Regions from separate parts of the Desulfoluna sp. CYM3A genome, predicted to be linked through region 3. Evidence: riboswitches for the same ligand, from Rfam matches in the RefSeq annotation. Region 3 holds a riboswitch; each other region holds the start of a gene.

Region 1 (9,571 bases), 1.2 Mb from region 3:
CGGGCTCAAGAACGGGGACCTTCTTTTTTGCCGCTTTCTTAGGTTTGATGCGCTTTGCCTGTGTTTTCTTTTTTTGAACAGGAGGCTTTTTGGAAGGAACCGGTTTTTTCTTTTTGGGGGGCGTTTTCTGGGGTTTCGGCTTTGTCACCGCTTTGGGCGGGACAGCGGACTGCACCGACGGAACAGTCATGGAAACGGAAATGGTGGTGCCGTGGGTGGGGGCAGACGGTGGTGTAACCGATGCCGTGGGCAAGGGCACCAGGAAAAAAAAAGCATGCAGTAAGGCGGCTGCACAGGCGGAAAGCATCAGGCGATTCACGACTTTGCCACCTCCGCCTGAAGGGCGATGTCACAGATTCCCGCGCCGCGGATGGTGTCCATGACATGGAAAAGATTTTGGTACGACAGGTCTTTGTGGCCGCTGAGAATGACCTGCTTTTTTTTCTTCCCCTCAAAGTATCGCTTTACCCTGGCACCGAGGTCCGCCAGGGTCACTTCTTCCTTCCCCATGAACACTCGGCCGTCTGCTTCCACGGAGATAATGAGCTCCGTTGTCTCCTCCATGTGCTCGGCCTGGGCAGATTCCGGGAGCTCAAGGCGGATGCCGTTGTGGTAACTCATGGAAAGCATGGCGTAGATAAAAAAAACGAGCAGGAGGAACACCACGTCGATGAGCGGCAACATGTCCGGCTTGTTCTTGATGCTGAAATCTCGTTTGACTTTCATCTGGAAAACCTTTTTCTTAAAAAACACCGCCTGAAAGGGATCCCCCCTTACATGGAGGCGATAGTGCCTTTCCGTACACTACGTAACATGCCCCGGGATTCACCACACAAGGGTATGCTCATACATTGCATGCACCCGGTACCGGGCTATTTAGATGATTTGTTCGCGCATGCTTATCCCCTACCCCCGGCTGCGAGCTTTCCCTCTTCCGGACGTTGCACATCGTGGTTGCCGTTGGCTCTTTTTTCATAGGTAATCTCAAGGGAGGTGGCATATTTTTCGATGGCAAGGGCCGAAGCTTCGGCACAGGCGTTGAAGTAGTTGCAGGGAAGCAGGGTCAGAATACTGATGGAAAGACCCGCAGCCGTCGTAATGAGAGCCTGGGCAATCCCCCCTGTCACGGCCTGGGGATCCCCGATACCCTTGGCCCCGAGCATATCGAAGGAGTGGATGATGCCCACCACGGTTCCCAGGATCCCCAGCAAGGGAGCCACAGTGATGATGGTTTCCAACACGCCCATGAAACGCCTCATCTTGCGCAGCTCATCCGATGCCGCCGATTCCATGGCCATGGCCATGGAGTAATCGCGATGCAGGATGCCGTTGATCAGGATACGGATAATGAAGTTGCGGGAGCCCCGTGCAGCCAGGCGGATCTCGTCCCAGAGCCCCTGCTCGGCAAGGTCCAGGACCCGATAGACCAGCTCTCGGTCCTTATCCCGCCTGATGCGGAGCCAGAAGATGGATCGCTCAATGATAAGGGTCAGTGACACAAAAGAACATAAAACCAGCGGAAGCATCAGCAGGCCGCCGCTTTTCAATAAGTGAATCATGTTGCCTGTACCTGTCTCGGAATGAAAACACCAAAGCCTCGCAGAAACAAAATCATTTCAGCAAGGCGCTGTGATAACAAGGGATCAATTGCCATGATCGCTGCGATATATAGCACAGATCATCCGGCAATGCGAGATGATCCCATCAACAAAAAATCTCCGAATCCAGCCGGATATCATGGGAGGGGGGAGGGACGCCGTTGTCCCTCCCCTGCCCCTGATTCCAACCACAGATCAGGAGATACATGATGCTCCGAGTCAACGGGCGGAGCAACACCCCTTTTCCGGCCCTTTCCTTTGCATTCGGTTCAAAAAGAACCGAACCGCCCTCCGCAAGGAGGATCTCCCGCCCTCTTAGCAGCTGCCCAATCATACAGCCAAAGACGGGAAAAACGGGGGCGGCCTGCCCTGATGCGCCGGGCACGGCCTTCAAGGGGTTTTCAAGGGGGCGACGATGCCCCCCTGATTTTCCGCCGGTGTCACAGGTCCGGCGAAAATTGGTGAGCGGGGAAACCGGTCCCAGCCCGGGTCGTGGGGACAACCCGGATTAGTAGGACCAGGTTACCCCGGCAAAAAATCGGCGGCCCGGGATGGGGTATCCCAGAACATAGGCCGCATCTTCATCAAACAGGTTTTTGACTTCACCGCGCAGGGACAGGCTCCCTAACTTGTCCGTGGTCAGCACGCGTTTGGTGATGGTGAAATTGGTCACGGTGACCGAAGGAAGCGTCACATCGGATGTTGACCAGTCTGGGTTGTACTTAACCACATCCTGGCTGCTCAGGTATGAGACGCTGAGATCCGAAGAGAACCCATCCAGATCGGTCAGGGCGATGCCTGCGGAAATGTCGAGATCCGATGTATACTTGAGGTCTTTGTCGGTCTCTGCATCCTCGTATTTGAAAAGATGTGTCAGCGTGGCGTAGGGCCTGAGTTCCCAGCCCCCGAAGATGTCGGAGAATGTGTAGGAAAATTCGCCTTCAACGCCACTGATGGTTGCTTCATCCAGGTTTTTGTAGGTAGTAAATCCATGCTGTTTGTCCGTCACGATTTTATCATCATATTCGGTGGTAAAAACGGTGAGGCCTGTTTTTAAGCTACCACGGGTAATATCCACTCCCGCTTCATAGGTTCGGCTTTTCTCCGGGTTCAAATCCGGGTTGCCGACATAATGAGTCCCGTAAGACGTAAAATCAGCGGCCAGCTGTTCTGCAGAGGGCATGCGAAAGGCGTCGGCAACGGATGCCCTGAGCTTGACCTGCTTGGAGAGGTTGTAGACAACGCCCAGGCTTGGGTTCAGGTCATCATCGGATTTATCGCTGCCTTGATCTCCGGAAATATCTACGGAGTAGTGATCATACCGAGCCCCACCGATGAGAATTAATTTCTGGTCAAGAAGTTTAACCTTTCCCAGGGCAAATCCGGCTGTGTTGTCAAATGCTGTGTTATTCGGTGCACTGGGCTCGTTGGTCACATCATAATCCACCCAATCCACGCCGGTGGTAAGCCCGAATCGCTGACCATCGTATGAAACTTGGGCCTGAGCGCCCTTGCTGTCTGTTTCATGCACACTGGGAATGCCGTCATCCCACCCCGAGGCATTGCTATCTGAAGGGTCATTCCACGTGTCTTTGTCCGTTCCGCCGAAGTATCGAAGCATCCATGCCAGTGACGATGTGCTGTTTTTCCCGTCATAAGTAACGTCGTAGGAGCTGTTTTCCGAATCTTTTGTGTTGTCCAGGTCGTTGGCGTCGATACTGCCGGGGTTGCCGATGTCGTCGCCATCAAAGAGCGTATACGTCAATCCGATGCGGTGTCCGGGAGAAAACTCATACCCTGTGTTCAGGCTGGCACGAAGGATTCCATCATTACCCGTGTTCAAGTATTCCTTGCCGCTGCCTGTTTCGTAATCGCCTTCTTCGGAATGGGATACAGACGCAGAGAAATCGATTTTGCCAGCGGTTCCCGACACGTCAGTTCCAAATTCGTTGTAGTCATAAGATCCGGTCTTTGCGTAAGCTGAAACGGTGGGCTTCCCGGTCCCTTTTTTGGTAATAACGTTTACAACGCCACCCATGGCCGCCGAACCGTACTGAACGGCTGCAGGCCCCTTGATAATTTCCACTCGTTCAACATTTTTTGTGATCAGTTTGGCCGCGTTGCCGGTCCCTGCACGGCGACCATCAATGAGGATAAGCACATTACCCATCAGGTCGTTTCCATGGGTGTCTGTGCTGAACCCACGGATCTTCACAGTCGTCAGAGCTCCGGGATACTCGCGTATTTGAACGCCGCCCTTTTCCACAAGCAGCTCTCCCAAGTTTCTTGCCGAGGAGTTCTCGATTGTTTCCGAGTCAATCACCGTCACAGCCGCCGCCACTTCCGTAATGCTCTCTTTGGCTCGCGACGCGGTCACCACATATTCATCCAGGGCAGCGTCGGTTGCCCAGGCCGGGGAGCTGGCCGCCACCCAGGCGGCGACAGCACCGATCATCAGACTTTTTCTCATTACTTTTCCTTCCACAAGCATCAGACTTCGTTTTGCACCGGAGGCGGCGATCCTCCATGCAGAACGACCACCTGAACCACTGCTGTTTCGAGTTGCGGGGGGCTTCCATTCAAGGGGGCTGGGTATAAGGAGAGAAGAGAGACACCTCGGGCGTTTCGCCCAAACAAAAAAAGCCCCATGCAGCCTACAATAAAAAGGGGGCATGGGGCCGTTTTTCCCATGTCGTCTGATCAGGTCTCCAGTTCCTACCGCGAGAACGAAACCCCTCACCTGATTGTACTTTACAAAAAGCATAAGCAGGTGAATTCACCCTGGCAGGTCTTCTGACTTCCGGATCGTCCGAACCCTCGCGCCTTCCCGCTCAGATCATGAGCAGTGGCGTATATACGAAGTTCGTCCCCGGTTACAGCGGCGGGCCCGTCCCCGATTCTCACGGGGTTCCCTTTTAAGCAGCATCTCTTTTGTTAAAAAAGAAGCGTGCACCAGAGATCAATTTGTATGTTTATCTACACAAGATATTCGACGTGTGTCAAACACTTTCTTATCTTTTTTGTCACCCCCTCTGTGCGTGAACAAGGGGCGCCGTTTTTTCCTTTTGCTCATGCCTGCAGTTAAGAGTGTAACGGTTTTATGTTACAGTAAAAATAAAAATGCATAACAATAAAAAAACAGATCCTGCGGCTTGACTCACCACGTCAATAGAAAGGCCTCACACCGTTTCCGCTTCAAGGACCATGTCCATAGCCTCTTCCAGGTGCCGGACAAAGAGCCGCACAATCTCCGGCATGTACCCGATACCCCGCTCGATGAAGGTGGCTTCAATGCCTTCTGTTGCAAAGAGGTTTTTCCAGGAGTCTTCATCGTCGCCAGCCAGGTCTTCCAGGTAATGCACCCCGGCCACCAGCATCAGCGGAACGATCTTCACCCGTATAAAACTGTCTGCTTTAACAGTATTTACGATATCCGCAGCCTCGGGAAAGCCCTCCACCACCCCCGTAAAGGCACTGGGGCCGTAGGTGCTTTTCAGCATCGCGTCCAGGCCGGGTGATCGGTGCCGTGGCCGATAAACAGGGTGGCTTCGTGTTGGAGGCGGTTTGCGGTTGCATGGTTTCCAGGAAATATCCGGGTTATGCATTGGCTTTGGTCATGCCCCATGCAAACAACCCGATAAAGCCCAGGAGAAAAATTGCCGCATACCACATCACCCCGGATGAGGAGAGTTTTGTGGTCTCTTCCCTGGTCTCGATTTTTTCCATCTTGTACCCCTGGACCTTTCGGTCGCCGCTGCCGGTTTCTGTCACCTCAAGGGTTTCGGCTTCTGACGGAGTTGCAGGATCGGATACCTGAGAGGCGTCGGCTTTTTCAACGGGCGCATTTGCATGGGGCTTTGCGGCCGCCAGGACCTTGTCGTGGACCGCTTTTTGTTTGGCTCGCTGATTTTCAAGGGTCGTTCCCACGGCCTCTTCCATGGCCAGGGTGAATTTTTCCACCATCTCCGGGGAGAGCATGCCGGGCATGGAGATAAGGGTCACCACCATCTGATTCAATAAGGGGTTGTTGCAGGTGTGGTCGCAGCAGGCCACGCCCTTTTCAATGACGCCCACGGCGTATTCTTTGGCCAGGTTCTTCGTCACGGATTCGTCCGGGGCCCAGTACCCTTTCCTCACGGACTCAAGCATGCGGGCCGTAAGGGATTGATAGGCCCAGGGGTTGGCCTTGTTGAAAAACGTTTTCAGGTCCAGGCCCAGGCTGTCATTCACATAGACGTCGTAGGTCTGCTGCCAGGAGGTCTCTTTGACGGCATGGGGAACCGTTACCTGCCAGCCCCACATATACTCCACAAAATGGGCCATCTCACGTGCCCCGGCGTAATCCTCTTTTTTCATGGCCGCAATCCATTTGGGATTGATGTAGCGACTCCTGAGCTCCCGGCCGATGGTTTTGTCGATGCCCTCCACGGTGACGGCGTCCGGGCGATCCTGGCGGGTCATCACAACGTCGGGGCGGGTGCCCGTCTCTTTTTCCACGGCAAGGGAGAGGCCACCCAGGTACTGAAAGACATCGTCGTTGTCCATGGTGCCGTACAGGGCAGACGAGCTGCTGTGGACCGTTGCAGAAACGTTTTTAAGGTTCTTCGTCAAGAACCCCAGCCTCCTCGCCCCAGAGGTCCTGGCCGAAAGCAAACCCCATGCGTCGCTTCCACACATCGGCGATCTCCTGATCGGACTCCCAGAATCCGCTCATGCCCGTCATTTCCGACACACCGTTACCGTAGCTCCCGGGTTTGCCCGTAAAAATGCGGACCCGGGAAAGGGTCTCGGCCCGTTCAGGGGAAATGCCCTGCTCTTCCAGCGCACTTCGGGTCCGTGCGCTATGCTTTGCCAGGAAATTCTCCACATCGTTGGCTGCGATGGCCTGCTGAACGGCCTTGTCCAGAAGCGTCATCTTTTCGGGAAACAGATCCCGGTAGAGCCCTGAAGGGTTGATAAGCACGTCAATGCGCGGTCGCCCCAGCATGGCACCGGGCACCACCCGCGTCCCGGAAACGCGCCCGGAGGCGTCCCACACCGGCTCCACACCCATGAGCCACAAAACAGTGCCCTCGTTGATGCCCTCGTTTCGAAGGGTCTCCGTGGCCCAGAGAACCACGGCCACCTTTTCCGGGTACTCCCCTTTTTCACGGAGTTGCCGCTGAAGAATCTCTTCGCCGGCTTTGGCCCCAAGCTTCCAGGCCTCCCTGGTGGGAATCTTACAGGACGAAATACCGTAGAAATTTTTGCCCGTAGGAACCGACAAAGGGTTTCGAATGGGGTCGTTCCCCTCCCCCGCCGGAACAAACCGGCCGGACAGGGCCCGCACCGTGCGTTCCAGCTCCAGATTACCGGAGTTCCGGATCCCCCGGGCCATGGCCTTGGTATCCAGGCCGGGCCGGAGTTCCGCCGCCAGCGCGGAAAAATCCTCGGCCTCCTGGTCCGACGGCGAGATACCGAAAGTATGGAGTCCATGGGGCATGAGGGTCTCTTTCAGCTCCAGGATGGCGTGCTCCAGGGTCTCAATCTCCTCCTCGTCGTAGCTGGAAAGGGAGAGCTCTCCGTGGAACCCGGTCTTGACGGAGAGGGCCCTGATCTCCTCTAAAATGGCAGGCACGGTGGCGCTGCCCACGGCCTGCCCCCGGGTGAGCCGGTTGATGAGCTCATACAAGGTGGCGTAATCGCTGTGGAGGCCAGCTTTCTGAAACAGGGGCGTCATGTGATCGATGATTACCCCGCGGCCACGCCGCTTGGCCTGAATCCCTTCGCCCACGTCATCGACAATGTAGGGATAGACATTGGGAAGGTCCCCCACCATCACCTCCGGCGGGCAGGACGGGGAGAGCCCGGCCTGCTTTCCCGGAAGCCATTCGTAGGTGGCGTGGGTGCCCAGGTGGATCATGGCGTCGGCTTTAAATCCGTTCTGGATCCAGAGATAGGCAGCAATGTACTGGTGATGGGGCCAGACGCTGGGGTCGTGGTAGAGCTTCATGGGGTCGTCCCCCCAGCCCCTGGAGGGCTCGGGCATCATCACCAGATTCCCGCTCATCACCACCGGAAGGATGAACTGCCCGTCTTTGACCATGATGGTGGAAGACTCCGGAGGGCCCCATTGCTTAATCACCGCGTCCTGAAAGGCCTTGGGAAGCGTTCGAAACCAGCCCGTGTAGGTGGCCACCGGAATCCGCACCACCTTTCCGGCTGCCAGCAGTTTATCCAGCTCTCCGGGGGCCCAGGAGCCGATGTTGCGGCCGGTGCGCAGAATCATCTCCTTGATGGCGGCCTCGGAAAGATCTGCGTCAGCCCCCATCCGGTACCCCTCCTGCCGGAAACGGGCGATGAGAGTTTCGATGGATCGGAAAACGTTCAGATAACTGGCCCCGATGTTCTGTTTCCCCTGGCTGTGGTTGTAGTAGAGAAGGGCCAGCTTTTTTTCAGCGTTGGGCTTTCGCTGCAGGGCGATCCACCGCTTGAGGCGGGGCATGAGCCGATCCATGTTCTCCTCGATGGGCACGGTTGCAAACAGAGGTTTTCCTTTTTTCGGCCCCTGGACTTTCACCTTGCCTTCCAGGGGCGTCGGCTCGATAAGGCCCGAAATCTCGGGGTTTCCCACCGCCCACATCAGATCGGTCACAGGGATTCCCACAGGGTCCTTTCGCCATGCGTTGATTTTTGTGGAGTAAAGTGTGACGGCATTGATCACGGGCACATCCAGATCCCGCAACCCGTTTTTGGTGGGCTCGGAAAGGGCCGAGTAGAACTTCATGGAAAAGGCAAGGACAAGGTCTCATGTGGTCCTTTTGGTGATTATTCGTCCAGGAGAAACCGGTCAAAGAGAACCTTCTCCCGCCCGAAACAGGGCAACACGTTAAAGCCCTCCTTTTCCAGGCGCTTTATAATGGCTGCTGCCGAGCCGTGGGCTCCCCGCAGGACAGACGGGGTGTAAAAGGTGACCCCGATCCAGGGTGCGCCGGAAACCGGGTGGTACCAGTTGCGGTACGCCTCCCAGGAACCGAAGAGCTCCGGTGCATCGGGGTGGTAGATGCCGCTTTCAATGCGCACCGGCTCACCTGCGCACCCCTCGGGACGATCCAGGGCCACAGCCACGGCGCACCGGACCATGGAGGCAACATTGGCCTCGGTGAGCACCGAATACCACCCCCGGATCTTGTCATCAAAGCGGTACCCTTTTTTCTTGAGCCCCTCGGTGTCCCGGGAGCCCCGCAGGGCAAACACACTCTTTTCTGAAAAGTCCACATGGGTGTCCAGGTAGGCGGGAAGCTCCCGGTGCATCACATCCACCAGAATCACGTCCGATGAGCGAAGGAAGGTGCGAGCCTTTTCAGAGGCATGGAGTTCGGCGTGGGTGAAGTAACGGGCCTCGATGTCCTCGGTGTCGCTGAGCCCGGAAAGCCCCCGGCTCACCACCCCGGTGTCCGATTCGCTGATGACAAGGGAAACCGTTGTTGCGTGGACGGACACGGCAAAAAACAGACAGGCCAGACATGTGGTGACAAATACTCTCAATGACAATGCCTTCTCGTGGATAAATCAGATTTCAAAAAAACATATAAATGCGATGCCTCCGGCGGCCCTGCCGGGAGCCAAACTTTTGAAAAGTTTGACAAACAGGTTTGGGCTTATTCCATGAGAATTTTCGCAAATGCTTCACCCCGAGGAACGAGGGGGGAGGCATTCGTAACCTGGGGTCCAGGGAATTTATTCCCTGGCCGCCGGAGGCATGCTTTTGCAAACCGAACAGCCCCTGTCTACTTTTTGTATTCAATCCCCTTAAGCAGGGCATCCACGGCAAGGCCAAGGGGCTTGGGCAGGTCGGTGTCTCCGGTGAAGCTCTTCTCGGGAACCTGTCCCCCTGCGATTTCCGTGGCCATCTGGTTGCACCAGCCTTTGTAGGCGGAAAGATCGGTGACCAGGCCGCGCTCCCAGGCATCGGAGAGGGCCATGGCGGTCTC
Region 2 (9,571 bases), 2.9 Mb from region 3:
CACCCAGACCACCTCCCCGATCACTTCAAAACCGGTCAGATCGGCCAGATAGTCCACGGCTTCGGCCTTGTTGTCGGAGAGCACGCGCACGGCAGCCCCTTCCGTATAAAGTCGCTTGACCTTAATGGCGTCGCCTTCGCGAAAGGCAAAAATGCCCCCTTTAAACCGGCCCTCCTCCCCTGTTCGGGAACGGTCCACCATGACGGTATCCCCGCTTAAAATCATGGGGGCCATGGAATCACCGGCCACATCAAACAGCACCAGGGACGACGGGTTGCCCTTTTTCCGAAGCCAGATTTCGCCAAAGGGACAGGTCTCAAGCACCTCGGCCGTGGTCTCAAAGGAGCCGCCGCCACCGGACAAGGTGGCACGGTACTTGGGAATGTAGACCAGGGCGTTGACCATGCCGGCGCCCTCTCCCCCGGTGTACCCATTCAAAAGCCAGGTGATATCGCAGTCCAAGGCCTGGCAGATCCTGAAAATGGCATCAATGGTGGGGGATGTGCCGCTTTTCCATGATTCAAAGGCACCGGTCAGGCCCACGGTGCGATCCAGCTCCCCCAGGCGCCCGCCCCACTCCCGCGCAACCAGTTCCTCCAGATTATGGAGAAACACGTCTCTGTTCCACTTCATAACCCCACTCTTTCACCGCCCGGGGCGCCCTTGCACCCCGCCGGTCCAAGGACCATTGCCGACGCACGGCCCCGGGGCTTCCCAAAGCCTGCACGTGTGACGTAAGAATGCCCGAATCATAGCCAGAGGATGACGGGTTGTAAAGGGTTTCAGGGCTCACATTTTCGTGCCAGAACAGCGCAGGATCCCGACGGCAGGGCAAGGTCCCCGGCAAAAACAAGCCCGGCCGCCTCGACCATGGCCCGCATCTCACCGGTGGTGTACACTTTCCCGTTGTAGGTGTTCAGCATCATGTGAAGGTCGTACATGCCTCCTGCCTCGCCTCGGTCCCGGTAAAAATCATGGACCACCAGGGTGCCGCCCTGGGCCAGGAGCCCGGCAGCACGCCGAACGATCCCCAGGGTCTCCTCGTCCCCCTGGCAGTGCACCAGGTTGGAGAGCAGAAGAAGATCGGCCCCTTCACAGGCGGAAAGGTCCCAGCTCTCATCCAGCAGGTTGACGCTGGAAAGGGTCACTCGGTCAAAGGCTGAATGACTCGCCTTGGTCTCGCCAAAAATCCCCACCACATCATCCAGGTCGGCAAGGGAGCCTCTCCAGCCGGGATGCCGTTCCAAAAAGGCAAGACTGTAAGCCCCGGAGCCAAAACCCAGCTCCACAAAGAGGCCCTGCTCGTTGTCCGGCCTCACCACCTGCCAGAGCTCAGCCGCCCGGATGCGGGCTGCCTCATCCATGGCCTCGATGTACTGGGCCAGGTCTTTTTTGTACTCTGCCTCGCTCTTCTCCGATGCGGCGTAGACACGTTCGCCTTGCTCCAGGGTCTTTCCCAGGAGAGCCCAGGAGTCGTAGAGCCGTTTTTCAAAGGCCAGGGTACCGGCCATGGGATGGGGCGCATCTGCCCCGAAGAAAAGCGCCCCTTCCTCGGAGACCCTGATCCCCCGCGGGGTCTCTTCCAGAAGCCCCAATACACACAAGACCGCAAGGGCACGGGCCCCGAAGGATGGGTCCCACCCCACCTTGCGGCAGAGTTCCTCTGCCGTCACAGGTTCAGCGCCCACGATCTCGAACACCCCGGCGTCAAAGGCTGCCTCAAGCAACCGATACTGGCGATACCCCGTGAGCACGTTTTTGAACTTCAAATACGGTGTCATCTCACCCATCCATTTTCCAAAAATCACATACAAAAATACCCCTGCATGGCGTCATGCAGGGGCATCGTATCACAACCGGTTACAAAAATAACATTACCCTTTGGTATGGGGATCCTTGATGGCCACCTCGTCAAAGGTGAGGACATCGGCCAGGATGCGGGTGGAGGCGTCCAGGAGCTCCATGGTCAGGGCCGCCCCTGTGCCCTCGCCCAGGCGAAAGCCCAGGTCCAGGAGGGGATCCACGCACAGGTGATCATGCATGAAGGTGTGCCCCACTTCCACGGAACGATGGCTGGCAAAGAGGTACTCCTTGGCCGTAGGGGCCAGATCCCCTGCAATCAGGGCCCCTGCCGTGGAGATGAACCCGTCGCACACCACCGGGACGCCGTGGGCCGCAGCCCCCAGGACAAGCCCTGCCAGGGCGCCGATTTCGTAGCCGCCCACCTTGGCCAACACATCCACGGGATCCTTGGGGTCGGGCTTGTTCACCTCAATCCCTTTTTTGATCACGTCGATTTTGCGCTGAAGGGCTTCATCGTTGATGCCCGTGCCCCGCCCGGTAAGGTCTTCCACCTTTTCCCCGGAGAGCACGGCGATAATGGCCGTGGAGGGGGTGGTGTTGCCGATCCCCATGTCCCCGGTGCCGAGCATGTCCAGCCCGCCTTCGGCCACGAGTTCGTCCACAATCTCAATGCCGGCCTCAATGGCTGCCACAGCCTGCTCACGGGTCATGGCCGGCCCTTTGGTAAAGTTCTCGGTGCCCCTGGCCACCTTTTTATGGATGATGGGAAGAGACGGATCAAAATCGGCCTTGACGCCGATGTCGGCCGCCAGGGACTCGGCCCCGGCGTGCTTGGCCAGCACGTTGATGGAGGCGCCCTTGATCACGAAGTTGTGGACCATCTGCTCGGTGACCTCCTGGGGAAACAGGCTCACACCCTCCTCCACCACGCCGTGGTCTCCGGCACAGGTCACCACCACCTTCTTTTCGAGCTTCACATCGATTTTACCGGCAATGGCTGCAAGGCGGGCGGACAGGGGTTCCAGCACCCCAAGACTCCCCTGGGGCCGCGCCTGGTCGGCCAGGCGGGCAAGGGCAAGCGTCTCAATCCCGCGATCGATCCCCACAATGGAACCGATGGTCTTTTCGAGCAATGTCATTCAGAACCCCTCCTCAATCAATCCAATCAAAACATGCGCCCCCATGATGCCAGTGGTTGGAGACATGGCACCATGGGGACCAAATGGTCGTTCGTAACAAATCGTCTTTGTAGCGATTCAACTTGCCTCCGGCGGGACCACCGGAGGCATTGTAAGCTGAATGGCTACACGTCAATAACCCGTACCGTTGATCACGGGCGCAGCCCGTCAGCGAATGCGACAACCCGAGGTACGAGGGCTGGAGCATTCGCGAACCTGGGTTACCCCTTGTAGATCTTGTCGCCTTTGATGTCGGGCTGGAAAACCTCCATCCCTTTTTTCATGGCGCAGAAGTCGCCGCACATGGTGCAGGTGTCTTCCTGCTCGGGGGTGCGCTCTGCACGGATGGACTTGGCCACCTCCGGGAAGAGCAGGTGTTTTTCCAGATCGTCCCAGCGCATCTCGCGACGGGCCATGGCAGCCAGCTTCTCGGTTTCGCGGCGGTTGGGGTACTTGGCGATATCTCCGATGCGGGTGGCAAGGCGGGTGGCGCGCACACCCTCACGCACATCCTGAACCGTGGGCAGGGCGGATCCTGGCGGGGGTGATGTAGGTCAGGGTCTGCGCCGAAGCGGGCGGAGCTGGCCGCGCCGATGGCCGCCGTGATGTGATCGTACCCGGCGCCGGTGTCGCAGGGGATGGGGCCGAGGACGTAGTAGGGGGCGTTGCCGCTCATGCGCTTTTCAAGCATGATGTTGCCCTCGATCTCATCCAGGGGCACATGGCCGGGGCCTTCCACCATCATCTGGCAGCCCATCTCGCGACCCAGCTCGGCCAGCTCGCAGTTGATGATCATCTCGGCCATCTGGGCGCGGTCGTGGCTGTCGTGGATGGCACCTGCACGGATGCCGTTGCCAAGGGAAAGCACGGCGTCGTATTTTTTCATGAGGGCACAGACGCGGTCGAACTGCTCGTAAAGGGGGTTTTCACGCTTGGTGGCGTCCATCCAGGCCACCATGAAGGTACCGCCCTTGGAGGCAAGACCACCGTACCGGAAGCCCTGGGCGCGGAGGCGCTCAATGGTGTACTGGTTGATGCCGCAGTGGATGGCCATGAAGGAGAGGCCGTCGTCGAGCTGCTGCTCAATGAGGTCGAAAAGGTATTCGGGGTCGAGCTTGGAGGGATCCTGATACTTGCGCCCGGTCTCCTTGAAGGCCTGATAAAGGGGCACGTTGCCCAGGGGAAGGTTGGTGGCTGCCAGCACCTCGCGGCGGACAAGGTCCAGGTCCCCCCCGGCGGAGAGTTCCATGAGGGTATCGGCGCCCTCTTCCTCTGCGGCCAGGGCTTTTTCAATCTCGCTCTTGATGTCGCAGATATCGGAGCTGGTCCCGATGGAGGCGTTTACCTTGGTACGGAGGCCGGTACCGATGCCCACGGCAGGGCCTTTGTGCTTGGGGTTGTTGGGGATAACGATCTCCCCTTTGGCCACCAGGTCACGGATGACCTCGGGGGCATGCCCCTCTTTTTCGGCAACCTGCTGCATCTGGGGGGAAACCACGCCCTCCCGGGCCAATTCAATCTGGGTCTTGTCTACAGCCATTGTATCTCTTCTCCTTACAAGCATATCGGCGGACTCATAAAATAAAGTACCGCCACCATGATTCGTTCGGCCACCGACTCCGACGGCGCCCCGGTTCCACCCGGGAGATCACCCGATGCCGCCATGAAATCCGTCTGTCGAAAGAAAGCAAGGAGTACGAACAGACAGCGCCGGAATTTCATGATCATTCCCACCGGCACCAACCCGTGCCGGTGAAACGCACCGATTTCAGGCAATAAAAAAAGGGCTCTGAGGTACATAGATATACCTCAGAGCCCTTTGCCATCGAACTCGGTCACGTGAGTCTCATGCACGTCTTCTGACTTCCGGGGTAAGAGCTCCCGCCGCGCCTTCCCGCCCCCCTTCAGGAGAGGCAGTGACCGCTGGCATCTCTTCACATGATGAGGAGAAACCAACCTGCGCCGGGCCACCCGGTTACAGCGGCGGGACCGTCACGGATTTTCACCGTAGTTCCGTTTGCATGACACCGTATGACAAATTGAATGTGTACCCTGTTACCGGGTACTGTCCATCCTCTACACGAAACCGGCAAAGGGCGTCAAGGGGAAAAAACTCCGACGTCAAGGGTAGCGAAAAACACCTTGAGGGCGGTGTGAAGATGCGCTTTGCCCATCAAGGCCTTAAAAAAAGCATTCATTCAAAGAGAACGCTCAAGAAACGTTCTCCAAGATTTCAAATAGTTGGCACAACTGTTTTTACGCGTTCTTTCACTTTATTCGAGCACCTTGGTGTACCGGCTGTTTCAGGGCATACCAATAGGCTTCCCAAATTTTACGACTCCCCCAAAAGGGATTCCAGTCTCACCGCCCCATGTTCCCTCACAGCTCCATTTGGCCTTTATTTTACAATGTTGAAGCTCCTCCTACCTACATTTCGGCCTCAGATTCATGAATGCGTAAAAACATAACGCCCTCGTTACGAATAAGCCTATATGGAAATAAAATATTGACATATAAGCGATATTTCCCCTATGAAATGGTGATAGTGGAATTAAGGAATATTTAACCAACTTTGGGGGAAATTCATGAATCAAGTGACAGGGATTTTTAAAAAAATCGCTTCGGGAAGCCTGGTACTGCAGATTGTGATCGGGATCATTGCAGGTGTCATCCTTGCTCAGGTATCACCGGATACGGCAAACTCCGCAGGCCTGTTCGGCAGCTTGTTCGTCAAAGCGCTTAAAGCCGTTGCACCCATCCTCGTTTTTGTCATCGTCGCCTCTTCCATTGCCAACCAGAAGCGCGGCACCCACACCAACATGCGCTCCATCATCGGTCTCTACCTGGTGGGAACCTTTATGGCGGCACTCGTGGCCGTCACCTTGAGTTTTCTCTTCCCCACCAACATGACCCTGGTGGCCACAGACACGGCAGCCACACCGCCCAACGGTATCGGGGAGGTTCTCAACACCCTTCTCTTCAAAATCGTGGACAACCCCATCAACGCCCTGGCTACGGGGAACTTCATCGGCATCCTTGCCTGGGCCATTGCCCTGGGCATCGCCTTCCAGCATACGGGTGAAGCAACCAAGACTTTCCTGCACGACGTCTCCAACGGCGTCTCCAGCATCGTCAAGCTGGTTATCCGGTTTGCCCCCCTGGGCATCTTCGGCCTGGTCTCACAGACCATCGCCACCACCGGCTTTGAAGCCCTTTCCGGCTACACCCACCTGCTTCAGGTTCTTTTGGGTGCCATGCTCATCATCGCCCTCATCGTCAACCCGGCCATCGTCTTCTTCATGACCCGGCGCAACCCCTATCCTCTCGTGTTCACCTGCCTGCGTGAAAGCGGCGTCACCGCCTTCTTCACCCGCAGCTCCGCGGCCAACATCCCCGTGAACATGGACCTGTGCAAGCGTCTCGACCTCAACGAAGACACCTACTCCGTCTCCATTCCGCTGGGTGCCACCGTCAACATGGCCGGCGCCGCCATCACCATCACCGTGATGACCCTGGCTGCCGTCCACACCCTGAACATTCAGGTCGACATGGCAACGGCGCTTCTGCTGAGCATCATCGCCTCCGTCTCCGCCTGCGGGGCCTCCGGTGTGGCCGGTGGCTCGCTCCTCCTGATCCCCCTTGCCTGCAGCCTCTTCGGTGTTCCCAATGAGATCTCCATGCAGGTCGTGGCCGCCGGTTTCATCATCGGCGTCATCCAAGACTCCGCTGAAACCGCGCTGAACAGCTCCACCGACGTGCTGTTTACTGCTGCAGCGGATCTTAACGCCCGAGGCACCGCCGCAACTGAAACCGAAACCGAAACGGTTGCAGCCGCATAAGCTTCCGCACTTAAAAAGACAACACAAAGGGCCCCATGGGAATCGTTCCCGTGGGGCCCTTTTTTTGGCGGCTCATTTTTGATCGGACCCGGCTCAGCGGGGTACCAGGGGACCGTTAAAGGCTCGACGACTCAACCAGTTCAGGATCTCCGGGCTTCCAGGTTTTGTCGTAAAACGACTCCAGGGGGCCGTAGAGACGCAAAATCGTGTTCCACCCCTTGCCCGGCACGGTCTGGATCCAGTTATTCTCCTGGCCTTTGGGCGGCTTCGGGCTGAAGTAGATATCGTATGATCCGTCCTTGCGCTGCTTCAGGCCCTTCCGAAGGTTGTCGATGCCGGGAAAACGCTGGTCGGTCTGCAGCATGGCGCGGGTCTGGTTGTCATAGAGGGTAAAGGACCAGAAATTCTTGGCCGGTACGTCTTTGGGAAGGTTGATCTTGTAGGTCTTGCTTCCGTCAAGGGCGTTGCCATCCTTGTCGAGATAGGCAATGGCGTACTGCGAGCCCTTGCCCACGTTCTTTTTTGCCATGGCAGGGGTGATCCCCGTGGCATAAAAATGCATGTACACCCGGGAATCCAGCAACCGGGCACCATCCAAAAGAAAATCGTAGCGCCCCTTGATAAAGGGGTTTGTCCAGACACGCTCTCCCGGATAAAGGTAATGGCGTTGATCCCGGGGCACGGCCGTCAGGGCCCGTGCCGTCACCGAACCGATCTTGGCGGCATCGGTGAGAATGTTCTTCATGCGCTCGTCCGGTGCGAACTCTTTTCCCTTTTTAAGGCCGATGGAGGCAAGGAGCCCACGGATTTCAGGGTCAAGCCCTTGCACGGGTTCGGCCTGGATCTGCGCGTCGATCTCCTCCCAGAAATGAAAATCCATGCTGTGGATGGTGTTGTGGTAGGTACCGGATACATTCACGAATGCCATCTCCGGAGGGTTGCCCTTTTTTGACAGGGGGTAGATCCGAAACGCCTTTCTGGTTGCATCCACAGCCGGTTTGGGCGAGCCATCCACCTGAAATCCCCGCCAGATCACCCAATGCCCGTATGTGTCTGACCTTACCACATGGTACCCGTTCGGCACGTCCTTCCTGTAACCGGGCGGTACGATGAGCAGTTTCCCCCCCTCACCCTTGTCCGGGCCCGCGTTGCCGAAATCCACGACATAGTGAAACCAGGCATCGTTGATGAACCCCAGCACATTGGGCGGAGTCTCAATGACCATGGGCTCCTCACCAAGCTCCATCCAGGCCGCCATATATACCGACACGGTGTTCGGGGTCAGCCAGAGCGCTTTGGAGTCCATGAGATCTTCGAAGAGAAGGGCCGTGCTGTTTGCCGGTCCAAATGCCAGAAGCCCTTTTTCCATGGCATACATCGAGGCAATGGGAATGGTGGCCAGAAAGGCCTGGGTCGCACGCTGGAGATCAAGCTGGTCGTAGACCTTTTGGATCGTGGGCGCATCGGGAACCCCATCAAAACCGGTGAGCACCCCGATGGAGGTCTCCAGCTTGTCCGGCGTGGAAATGCCTGCGGGCACCTCGGTGGTCATCTTCATGGCAGCCTGCCCGTCCGAGGGCAGCCCAACCATGGTACAAACAAACAACAAGGCGAAAACCGGCAACTTCGTGCTCATGACGTTTCTCCTTGATTCATGGGGTTATGGGTCGTTTTTTCCTTTCCCGTCGCCCTTGGGGACACGGTCATACCAGTGAGGTTAAGCATGATAAGGCGAGGTTGTGACGGGCGGCATGGGGGAGACAAACTCAGAAGGGTTTATCATTAATTCAAGGCATATACACTCAGCAAGTATCTCACAGGCGCATTCACAGAGTCCAGCGCAATCTGTCCCTTCGTTATAGGGAAACACTGGCCATAAAAAGCGTGTCCCCTGTTATATGATGCTGTTTCCTGCCCCTCGGGTTTTCGGTGTACCCATGGCTGCTCCCCCCCACCTTTTTCAAAAATACTCTCCACTTATCCTTGACTCTCAGCAAACCACCATGCAAACATACCATACCGTATGGTATCAAATAAAAGGAGAGCGGCTTTGAGCAACCCACAGAACAACGAGAAGAAAAAGGCCAGGCGCAGCGCCGTTGAGTTGCTGGACGCCGGACTTAACCTCCTTGCGGAGCACAGTATTCAGCAATTGACCATTGATGCCCTGTGCAACACCCTGCATGTCACCAAGGGGTCGTTTTATCACCACTTTAAAGGCCGAAGCGACTACCTGGAGCGCATGCTGGAGCATTGGGTGGAAAACTGGACGGTGGAGAATATGCGACTGGCAAACACCGCGGGCAACGCGGTTGCGCGCTTCGATGCCATTGTGGAAAGCTCCAACAACCTGCCCCATGGCCCTGAAACAAGCATTCGGGCATGGGCACAGCGGGATGCCCTGGCCCTGCGATTTCTGGAGCGGGTCGATGCCATGCGCATGGATTACCTGTTCAACATCTTTTTGGAAGTCTCCGGTGATGCCGACAGGGCGCGCCTCCTGTCCCGTATCGGGTATTCCCTTTTTGTGGGCACGCGCATGGTGGCGCCTGCCATTGCCGGAGACGAGCGGGACGCACTCATCAACCTGGTGAAAAACGAACTGTACCACCTGCCAGCAACCGGCACCTGAAAACGGAGGAAACCATGAAACCTGAAATCCCCTGGTCGGACGTCGTATCCCTTTTCGGCAAAGTCACCCACACAGCCATCGCAACGGTGGACCCGGACGGCAGTCCCCGCGTCTCTCCC
Region 3 (9,571 bases):
AAATCGTGAGCGACCCCAGCGGCATTGACAAGCAGGTCAAGATCGCCGAGAGCGTCCTGACGTTGAACAACAAGACATGATGCCCTCCCTCGGGGCCGGTTGTTTACGGCTCTGTGCATAAAAAACACCTCTTCGGGCATGGGCCCGGGGAGGTGTTTTTTTGTTTAGTCCGTCCGGGGGAATGAAAGGGGCATGGGCCGTGTTGACTCGACCAGGGAGATGGCCCCGACGGGGCAGGTGGTGACGCAGAGGCCGCAGCCTGTGCAGGCATCGGGATGAAATACCACCTGATCGTTCTCAAAAATACGGGCTCCGAACACGCATCGGTCCACACACTCCCCGCAGTGAACGCAATCGTTCATCTGCGTGACAGCTATATAGTCTGAGTGGGCGATGAGTTCCTTTCGCCCGGAGTCGCGAATGATCTGCAGCTCATGGCAGCAACACGGGCAGCAGCTGCACAGGGCATACAGCGCATGGTCCGGCCTGTACAGGGCCAGGTGAACGAGGCCGCATCGGTTGGCGTGTTTCAGGATTTCCTTGGCTTCAGAAAACTCAACACGGCGGGCTTCCCCTTTTTCAATGCATGCCTCGGCCATTTCGTCGAAGAGCAGGCAGACCTCAAGGGGGTTGTTACACCGTTTGTATCGGACCCTGCATTCGCACGCCTGAACCGCTACGACTCTTGCCGTGCGCACGATCTCCGTTACCTGCTCTGTGGGGAGCACCCACTGTTTTTCCTGAACCGATTCGGAGACGGGAATCACCCGTGATGAATGAGAGATCCTGCGTGCCTTGAGCCATTTGTCATAGGTTGCGAGGCGTTTCGAGAGATAAGAGTCCATGGGCTCTGCTCCCCATCAGGGTTAAAGCCCGGTGAGCATCAAGGCCCCCAGGGCTGTGAGCGCCGTGCCGGAGACGGCGGTAAGGATTCCCGGGAGGCGTCTGGGCCGTGCTGAGGTGGTCTTCAGTCCGGCGTTTTTTCCTGCCACCACGAGGATCACGGCGGCGGAGATGGTAGCGGCCATGCCCAGGGTGATACCAAAGGCCATGAGGATGCCCAGGTGGGTGAGGTGAAGGCCCATGGCAAGGAGCATGACCGTGACGACACCTGGGCAGGGGACCATGCCGAAGGCAACAGCGGCCAGAAGGCCTCCGGTTTTTGGGGCACATTCCTGGTGGGGCTTGGGCCGTGCCGCTTCGTAGATGCCGGAGAGCAGGAGAAAGAGCCCCAGGAGGATGACAAGGGTAAAGCTCACCTGGCTGGTGAGCCGGGTGGCGTCTTTGAGGCCGGTGGTCATACGGATTTCAAGGAACCCTTTGATGCACAGCACGGTGAGGATCCCGGAGAGGCCGTGGCTGAAGGCGACGATGTTGCCGAAGAGGACCCCGTCTTTGGCCTTGCGGTTCCCGTGGAGCATGTAGGCGGTGGCAACAGCCTTTCCGTGGCCCGGACCGGCTGCGTGAACCGCACCGTAGAGGATGGCAAGTCCCAAAAGCGGTGCCAGGGCAAAGAGGTCCGGGGCGGCGGCAAAGGATTTCAGGGTGGCGGCCATCTCGTTTCTCATCTGGAACTGGATGAGGATGAGCTTGTGCATGAGGCGTGCCCCAAGGCCCGGCGCAGTATCCGGGGGGCCGAAGGCGTGGGCGGCAAGGGGGCTTAAAAGAACCCAGGTGAAGAGGGCAGAGGCTGCAGAGCGGATGTGTGGGGTCATGGGTGTTACTCCTTACCGGAGATGGAAACAACGGCTTCAATAGGGTGAAGCATGCCGAAGTAGTATGATTCTTCGGTGTTCTCCCTCAAGGTGAACCCCATGCCCTGGGGCACATCCCCGGAGAAGGAGAGGGGGGCGTCTTCTGAGAGAAAGAGGGCCGAGTAGTTGGTGGGGTCGTACTGGCTGAGCCGCAAAGGCTCTCCCTTTTCAGGCTGCGGGGAAATGGGGATTGAAAAGCGATACACCACGATGCCGTCCTGGGCCTCGCAGTTGAAAGAGGCAATGGTGACGGCGTGATTTTTGGTTCCGCTGTGGGTGATGAAGGTGAAGTAGTGTTGCTCGGAGAGGTAATCAAAGGCCTCGGATTTAAGCGTGTTCAGCTCTTTGGGGGAGAAGATCCCGTCGCCGTTGGTGTCGTAGTCTTCCAGAATCATCGCTGAAAAGCCGTCGTCAAACGCCCAGTCTACATCCAGGCGAACCGGTTGCTTTGCCTCGAAGCAAAGGGTCATCCGGCTGGTGATAAAAACATGGGGGTGAGCCCCCGGAAAGGACAACGGGGCAAGGGTAAAGATAAGGGCCAGGGCAAATACTAAGGGAATGCGCATGAAGACGGTTCCTGCGTGTTAAAGGTTACTTCGAATCGTTTCGGTTCTATATAAAGTGGGTGGAACAGGGAGCGCAAGGGAAAAAGGGCGGTGGGCCGAGTTCGTCGATCCCGGGTTTTTCGCCGGAGACTTTCGCCGCCAGCATTGGTGGTTAACGGACCTTGCCGTGAGCCGTCCCCTGGGGACGGCTGCTTTCGTTGGAAAACAAAGGGTGATACTTGCCGGTAACGTGCATATTGTCCTGTGTTTGTCGAAATTTATCTTTGGTCCGTGTGCTGCTTTTCTCCTTGACAAATCAACGGTGGGGTCATTATAACTTCATTTACTCAGGTGATGAAATAGATTGCCTGGTACGATACACGCCCTGCGGATGAGATGTTTCCCGCATGCATCAGGGGTGGGCTCCCGATGTCATATCTTAACGCTGCATAAATATAGATTGATACAACCTAAAAATTTGTTTGACGTTCAGGTTCCCCGGTCTCGTGATGTCCCGAGACCCGGGCTAAGAGGGAATCCCGTGAAAATCGGGAACGGTCCCGCCGCTGTAACTCCTGCAAACCTTTCAACGCGTTGTGCCACTGGGTCAAACCGGGAAGGCCGTTGAAAGGGGGGGAAGTCAGAAGACCTGCCTGGATGTATCGGCACGGAAAGGAATGATCCATGATCGTTCCGAAGGCCTCGAGGAAGGTCTTGTGCAGAGTGTGAGTCTGTGGTGAGGATGAAAACGGTTCCCCATATCGATGCATGCATCGGTATGGGGTTTTTTTATGGGCTTTTTTGAAGCAGGTAGCACGATGAATGAACGAGAGTTGTTGAAACGGCACCTGCCCTTCGGCAGGCTTTCTCCTGAGGCCCTCGATCGCGTGGTCTCGGCGTTTCAGTCCTATCGGTTCGCCGAGAAGGAGAAACTGGTTGTGCAGGATGAAGTGGCGACCTGGGTTGGCTTTGTGGTGTCCGGGAGCATTGAGCTTCGCATCAAGCGGTTTACCGGAGGGGATCTCTCCTTCGGCTCCCTTCGGCGCGGGGATTTTTTCGGGCTGATGTCCTTTGAACCCAAGGGGATGTCCATTTCCAGCGCCGTGGGTGCCATTCCCGGGGTTGTGCTCATGGCCAGGCGCGAGGCCTTTCATCAGATGCTGGAGACGTTTCCGGCATTGAAAACCTATTTTTATAAGATGTCCCTGGATAGGGTCTGGACCGCCTACCAGAGCCTGTACCAGGGAAAAGCCGCCGAAGGCCCCGGTCCGTCCATGCCGGGGTGCGCCGCCCTGGAGGTCCAAAAATCCATCGATTTCATCGACCGGAATTTTATGAATCCCATCACCCTGGAGGAGGCCGCCAAGGCCAACGGCATGAGCAAGTTTCATTTTTCGCGGATTTTTAAGGACAAGACAGGCATGTCCTTTAAAGAGTACCTCAACATGCGGCGAATCCACGTGGCGAAAAAACTGTTCATGGCGGACAACCTCAACGTGTCGGAGGCCTGCTACCAGGTGGGCTTCAACGATCAATCCTATTTTTGCAGGGTCTTTCGCAAACTCGAAGGCTATACCCCGTCGGAGTTCAAAAAAATATGCACCGGGCAGTTTCCTGCCCGGAAACGGGGGGAATCCCATGCCAAGGTGGTGTCGGGGTGAATGCCGTGAAGGGACTGACTTGAATGATAAGGGCAAGTAAGAGGTCTCGGTTGGCCCGGAGACTTCAGGCGTGCTTATGTCGATGGCATATGGAAGGCTGCTATGTCTTGACCATGGTGCATAAATGCACCCTACGGGCCGTGGGTTTTACCATTGGCTGGGATTAATGGATCTTATCGTCGGATAGCTCAAGGCGGCCGTGCATGAGAAGGGCCGCACTGCAGGGGGGGCCGAAGGTGCCGTTGATATAGTTCTTTTCTGATGAGAATATGCCAGAAGTGTGCCCTCTGAACAGAATTTGCCCTGTGCAATGATATTCAAAAAGTTTTCATGGGTGGCAACTCCATTCCAACTTGTGTCAACGTACTTAACAGAAAAGTTTTTTTCTGTTCGGAACACAACCCCTTTATACCCATCAAGAAAAATGCGGCTGAAACTGCCGCATTCAGGCGATCCGATATCTTTTCTACAATATATGTATGCGCTGTCATGGCCGTTTCCTCCCATGGTGAAATCAAGGGCATTTCCCCTTGCGTCAAAGTGAATTTTAAGCTCAGAGGCAACAGTAAAATTATAGGCATCGTAATCGTTGTCGCTACACGTTGCGAAAAGAAACAAAGTCGCCTCATCATCAGCGTTTTCAGCACTGAAATAGTATATTTGGCCATTATGGTCTCCACGATGGAGGCCGAATACATAATCAGTTTTATTATCAAGCCCATGGCGGTAGAGGGTATTGCCGTGTTCGACAGGTATTTCTGACTTACAATCATAATCTCCGTCAATTTCAGGCCATTGATCTACGGTGTACACGATGCCGTTGGCTCTAAAATAGTCCCAGTCAATGGGGCGAACATCCAGAACTGGTCGTGCTCCCTGGAGCCCTGAGCGGCAGTTGACGATTTTTCTTCCTGCGGTGACGAGGGTGTTACCGGTTATCTCCACCGGCCTGATGAATGCAACATCTCCGTTTGCATGAACGCTCCCATGTTTCTGAATATAAGCTGATTTCTGCAAAATTGTCTTGGCTTCGAATGTCCGATATTTGGTTCTCCCCGTGGGCCAGGATACCGAAACGCCGCCGAAACGCCACGGAAGCCACGTGGACGTCGACATTTTTTTTCTTTTCCAATTCCCCCATAAGAAGGGCTTCTCTGACAGTCAGGGACACTTTGACAGCGTTGACGTACTCGTCGGCGGGAAAATCGGGGTCTCCTTCGGCTGCAAATTCTTTGTAGACGAGAAAATCATCGTAGGCGTCGTTCTCATCGTAGTATCCCCGTGTGATCTCCACCTCGTAATTTTGCGGGAAGTCCTCATCAACGTCAGGATCCTCCACGGCTTCTTTTCCCGGATACAGATTCTGGACAAGGACCTTGCGGGCACGGGCTTCGGGGTCTCCGTCACAGAGGTGAAGGGCCCCTGCCATGGCGGCGGCGTCCACGCAGTTCTGGAGGGTTCGTCTTTCGCTGAAGAGATAGCCGGATTCGATGACCAGGGCGAGCATCATCAACAGGGCCGTCATGAAAAAGGCCACCACAAGGACGATGGAGCCTTGCTCGTGTTTTTTGGGGGGGCTTGTCGTGATTGCTTTTTTTGCCATATGCACGGGTCTCTCAAACAAACGTCGGCCTTGCCCGGATATTTCACGAGTCGAGTGCACCCATGTTCAAGGCATCAGAGCTGCAGATGTAGTGGTTTACCTCAAAGCTCTGAAAACGCAGAAGATGGGTGCTCTCGGCTCGCCCGAAGGGTGAGAATAGATAGGCGAACGTCGATTTACATTTTGCATTTTCAAAATAGCCGACATTTTTATTATATCCATCAGAAATCATGACATTTTACATTTGGATGGTTGTTTTCTCATGAAATATCCGGACTTGATGCTCGTTTGGGCGATGGGTGTATTGGCATCACCCTACGAAAACCCTTGTCCCTTGGAGCGCCGCACTCCTGTGCGGCACGGGTAACGACGGACTAAAAAGCCGCGCCGGAGTGCGGCACTCCGTTTCGGTGGATTTTTCGTAACCATTCAGCCTATCCCGGATATTTCACGAGTGCTATGCCTCCGGCACCCCTGCCGGAGGCTTTTTATCTCTCATCAACCATGGGATTTGTGAGATATCAATCGGCCATGATATCGGCGTCGCTGTCTTTGGTGTCGGAGTCTGAGTCGATCTCTTTCATTGGGTGCTCGTACTTGTTTTTGTAGATGGCGTTTGCCAGGGGCCCGGGCATGGTGGTGACGGGGGCGCGATTGATCGGTGCGTCGGGGTTCATGACCTGGGCGTGAAAGGCTTTGGTAAAGGATTCGCCGAACTCAGGGGCGATGTGCTTCGGGGCTGAGCAACCTGCGAGAAGGATGGCCACAAAGGAGAGGGGAACGGCAAACGCTTTGGAAAAGGGGATCATGGTTCAGGGTGCTCCTTTGGTTGCTGCGATGTTTTTCTGGGCGGCGGACAGGGTGGGGTCCATGGCAAGGGCCTGTTCGAAAAAGCCGGCTGCCTGCTCTGTATTGTGCGCTAGGGCGTGGATGGCGCCCATGTTGTTCAGGGCCTCGGCAGGTTTCATGAGTTTGCTCAGCGGGCGCCATGGCTTCGGCCTCCCGGCCTGCCACGCCCAGGCAGATGGCGAGGTTGTGCCGGGCCAGGAAAAAGGTGTCGTCAAGGGCGATGGCCCGGGTGAAGCAGTCCTGGGCCAGGTCGAGGTTTCCTGCGCACAGGTGGGAGAAGCCCATGTTGTTGTAAACATCGGGGCGCGCCGGGTTGATTTCAATGGCTTTCCGGTAATGGGCCTGGGCCGCCACGGGGTTGCCGGTGAGGTCCAGGGTCATGGCCAGGCCGTTGTGTGCCGGAGCGTAGTCCGGCTCCCGGGTGAGGGCTTTGCCGAAACAGGTTTTTGCCTTGTCGTAGTCCTTTTTCTCCCGGTGGCAGCAGCCCATGAGGTGGTATATTTCAGCTTCTTCGCCCCTCATCGCCAGGGATTTCTCCAGTTGGACCAGGGCAATGTCGTGATACCCCTTGTTGATCATGTCCTTTGCCAGGGCGAGGTGGTTGGGTTCGGGGCGCTTTTGTGTCATGGCCGGGGACAGTCCCCGTGCCATGGCGTCGTCGGGCGAGAAGGCGGGGGGCGTCTTCCCGGCGCAGCCGACAAGCAAAAGGCAGCCGACAAACAAGAGACAGTTGATACGTAGATTTGTGAAGGATGTCGCTGTGGTGTGCCCCGAGGAACGAGGGGCAGATCGCAGCGGGAATACGCTTTCAAGGCGGCTCACCTTGCCGCCGGAGGCATCGTTTTCTGTCTGGCTAAAATCCATGCTTGAACCTTTCGATGAGGTTGATGATGGCCGGGCCGAGGATGATGATCATCAGGGCGGGCATGATGAGGCCCACAAGGGGAAAGGTGAGCTTTGCGGCGACCTTGCCTCCTTTCTCCTCGGCCAGCTGTTTTCGCTGTTTTCTCATGGACGAGATGGTTGTGCGCAGGGCGTCGGCAATGTCCGTGCCGAATCGTGCGGACTGGTTCAGAACGGTCACCACGCTGCCAAGGGATGAGGAGCCGTTTCGTGCTGCAAGGTGTGAGAGGGCTTGGGCCCGGGGCAACCCGCTTCGTGTTTCGACAAGGTAGAGCTCAAACTCCTTGGCGAGGGTGGGAGTGATGGAGGCAAACTCGCCGCTGATGCGGGCAATGGCCATGTCAAAGCCCAGGCCGGAGTCGATGCAGATGATCAGAAGGTCCAGGGCGTCGGGAAGTTCCCGGAAGATGGCTTTTTTCCGCTTTTTTATTTTCCAGGCCAGGGCCCAGGCCGGTGCCTGGTAGCCCATGCCTGCGGGAAGAAAGGCCAAAAGGGGCGAGCCGCCGCTGCCAAGGGCCCAGAACAGGGCCAGCACCCCGAAACATCCGGCAAGTCCTGCCCGGAGTCCGAAGAAGATGGCCACGGCCGAGGAGTCTCTGTATCCTGCGTGGCTGAGACGGACCCGCAGGGCAGAGAGGGTCTCCTCATCATCCGGCGTGGTGAAGCGGCCCAGGGGGTAAGTGAGTTTGAACCAGAGCCTCTCCTCCAGAGTTTTTTCCTTGTGCCTGGGGCCGCGTTTTTTTCCGTTGAAACGTCGGTTGAGCCGCATGCGGAGATAGGCCTCCTCCAGCCTGATGTAGAGAATCATCAGAAGGACGGTGACGCATAAAAACGTGATGACTGCCAGGATGGAAGGGGTCACAGCGTATGGCTCCGTATGTGTCGTGAGGTATGGACAAAAAAAGCAATGCCTCCGGCGGCGAGGTGAGCCACCTCGAAAGCATATTGCCCTTGCGCTTTGTCCCTCGTTCCTCGGGCCAAAGCGCAAGGGCCTTCGGCTCGGGCTGCGCCCGATATGGACGCTGATGCTTCATGCGGATTGGATCGCAAGCTTCGACGTTACAAGATACGTTGTCACCACTTGCCCAGTGTTGATTTAACTGCATTGCCTTCTATGGTTAAAGTAGCCAGGAAAAACCTGCCTCCGGCGGCCAGGGGATGGTCCCCAGGACCCCAGGTTGCGAAAGCCCTCTCCCTTCGTTCCTCAGGGGCAGAGCTTCCGCGAAGGATTCTGCGAAATTGAGCAAAACCTGTTTGTCAAACTTTTCAAAAGTTTGGCCCCCGGCAGGGCCGCCGGAGGCATCTTCGCCCTCAGACGTCGAGTTTTGTCATGGCGCGCATGACGATAAACCCCATGATCTCAAAAAGGACCGCTGCCACGAGCAGGTGCTGCCCCGTGGGGTGCGTCACAAGGGTCCGGATGTAACCGGGGTTGAGCAGCCATGTGACGAGCCCGAAGACCGGGGGCAAGAGGCCGATGACCAGGGCGCTGAGGCGTCCCTCGCTTGAATGGGCCTTGATCTGCCGCTCCAGCTGAAACCGTTCCCGGATGGTGGTGGACAGGCCGGAGAGGATGGCCGCCAGGTTTCCGCCGGTTTCGCGCTGGAGGATAAAGGCGGCGCAGAAAATCCGTATATCCGGCACATCGGCAAAGCGCTCTTCAAGGTGGTTGATGGCCTGTTTGAAGGGAAGGCCCATGGCGATCTCTTCGTAAATGAGGGTGACCTCCTGCCCCAGGGGATCCGGAAAGCTCCTGCCGGCTTCTTTGAGGGCTCCGTCCACACTGTGCCCCACCTTGAGGGAGCGCACGATCATGTCCAGAGCGTCGGGAAGCTGTTCCACGAGGCGCCGTTCTCTTTGTCTCTTTTTCCAGATGACCACCCCAAAGGGCAGGGCCATCCCTGTGCCTGCAAGGAGTGTGGCCACCGCGAGCTGTCGAGTGATCAGAAGGAGGGGCAAAAACAGGAGGGCACCGGCTCCTGCGGCCCACAACACAAATCGTTCCGGGGAGGTTGTGACGCCTGCGGTCACAAGGATCGACTCCAGCCTGGACAGGTCAAAAAGGGCGGAAACCAGCTCTTCTGCGGCAATTTTCCGGGGGTTGTTTTTCAAGGCCGGGGCGTGGGGTGCCGAGGGTGAGGTTTCCTTTTTAAGGGCGCGGATGAGTGTGCGGGTTTTCCCGCGCTTGCGGTCTGTTTTGAAAAAGTGGAACGCCAGGGCAAAGAGGCCCGCATCCACAAGGAGCACCGGAATCCA

What was found. Region 3 has a riboswitch for cobalamin ahead of ACOYW1_RS17395 (helix-turn-helix domain-containing protein). Riboswitches for the same ligand answer to the same signal wherever they lie in the genome.
Region 1: it holds a riboswitch for cobalamin, as region 3 does, so the genes downstream of both, ACOYW1_RS11370 (TonB-dependent receptor plug domain-containing protein) here and ACOYW1_RS17395 (helix-turn-helix domain-containing protein) in region 3, are expected to answer to the same signal.
Region 2: it holds a riboswitch for cobalamin, as region 3 does, so the genes downstream of both, ACOYW1_RS02435 (phosphomethylpyrimidine synthase ThiC) here and ACOYW1_RS17395 (helix-turn-helix domain-containing protein) in region 3, are expected to answer to the same signal.

What each region holds. Positions count from the first base shown of each region.
Region 1 is NZ_CP186556.1:2,194,233-2,203,803, reverse strand. It holds gene ACOYW1_RS11385 (energy transducer TonB) at 1-319, opposite strand, end outside; gene ACOYW1_RS11380 (ExbD/TolR family protein) at 316-726, opposite strand; gene ACOYW1_RS11375 (MotA/TolQ/ExbB proton channel family protein) at 900-1,499, opposite strand; gene ACOYW1_RS11370 (TonB-dependent receptor plug domain-containing protein) at 2,107-4,068, opposite strand; cobalamin riboswitch at 4,365-4,570, opposite strand; gene ACOYW1_RS11365 (sirohydrochlorin cobaltochelatase) at 4,778-5,098, opposite strand; partial or broken gene ACOYW1_RS11360 (cobaltochelatase subunit CobN) at 5,196-8,364, opposite strand; gene ACOYW1_RS11355 (cobaltochelatase subunit CobN) at 8,406-9,125, opposite strand; gene ACOYW1_RS11350 (adenosylcobinamide amidohydrolase) at 9,368-9,571, opposite strand, start outside.
Region 2 is NZ_CP186556.1:456,602-466,172, reverse strand. It holds gene ACOYW1_RS02455 (S24 family peptidase) at 1-633, opposite strand, end outside; gene ACOYW1_RS02450 (methyltransferase) at 783-1,781, opposite strand; gene cobT (nicotinate-nucleotide--dimethylbenzimidazole phosphoribosyltransferase) at 1,875-2,942, opposite strand; gene ACOYW1_RS02440 (phosphomethylpyrimidine synthase ThiC) at 3,203-3,478, opposite strand; partial or broken gene ACOYW1_RS02435 (phosphomethylpyrimidine synthase ThiC) at 3,601-4,464, opposite strand; cobalamin riboswitch at 4,814-5,039, opposite strand; gene sstT (serine/threonine transporter SstT) at 5,567-6,820, shown strand; gene ACOYW1_RS02425 (DUF1254 domain-containing protein) at 6,936-8,456, opposite strand; gene ACOYW1_RS02420 (TetR/AcrR family transcriptional regulator) at 8,871-9,452, shown strand; gene ACOYW1_RS02415 (pyridoxamine 5'-phosphate oxidase family protein) at 9,467-9,571, shown strand, end outside.
Region 3 is NZ_CP186556.1:3,385,585-3,395,155, reverse strand. It holds gene ACOYW1_RS17415 (hypothetical protein) at 1-80, shown strand, start outside; gene ACOYW1_RS17410 (4Fe-4S binding protein) at 165-845, opposite strand; gene ACOYW1_RS17405 (HoxN/HupN/NixA family nickel/cobalt transporter) at 867-1,715, opposite strand; gene ACOYW1_RS17400 (DUF1007 family protein) at 1,721-2,320, opposite strand; cobalamin riboswitch at 2,774-2,970, shown strand; gene ACOYW1_RS17395 (helix-turn-helix domain-containing protein) at 3,118-3,960, shown strand; gene ACOYW1_RS17390 (hypothetical protein) at 4,108-4,977, opposite strand; gene ACOYW1_RS17385 (pilus assembly protein TadG-related protein) at 4,889-5,563, opposite strand; gene ACOYW1_RS17380 (hypothetical protein) at 6,085-6,372, opposite strand; gene ACOYW1_RS17375 (tetratricopeptide repeat protein) at 6,281-7,063, opposite strand; gene ACOYW1_RS17370 (type II secretion system F family protein) at 7,266-8,177, opposite strand; gene ACOYW1_RS17365 (type II secretion system F family protein) at 8,627-9,571, opposite strand, start outside.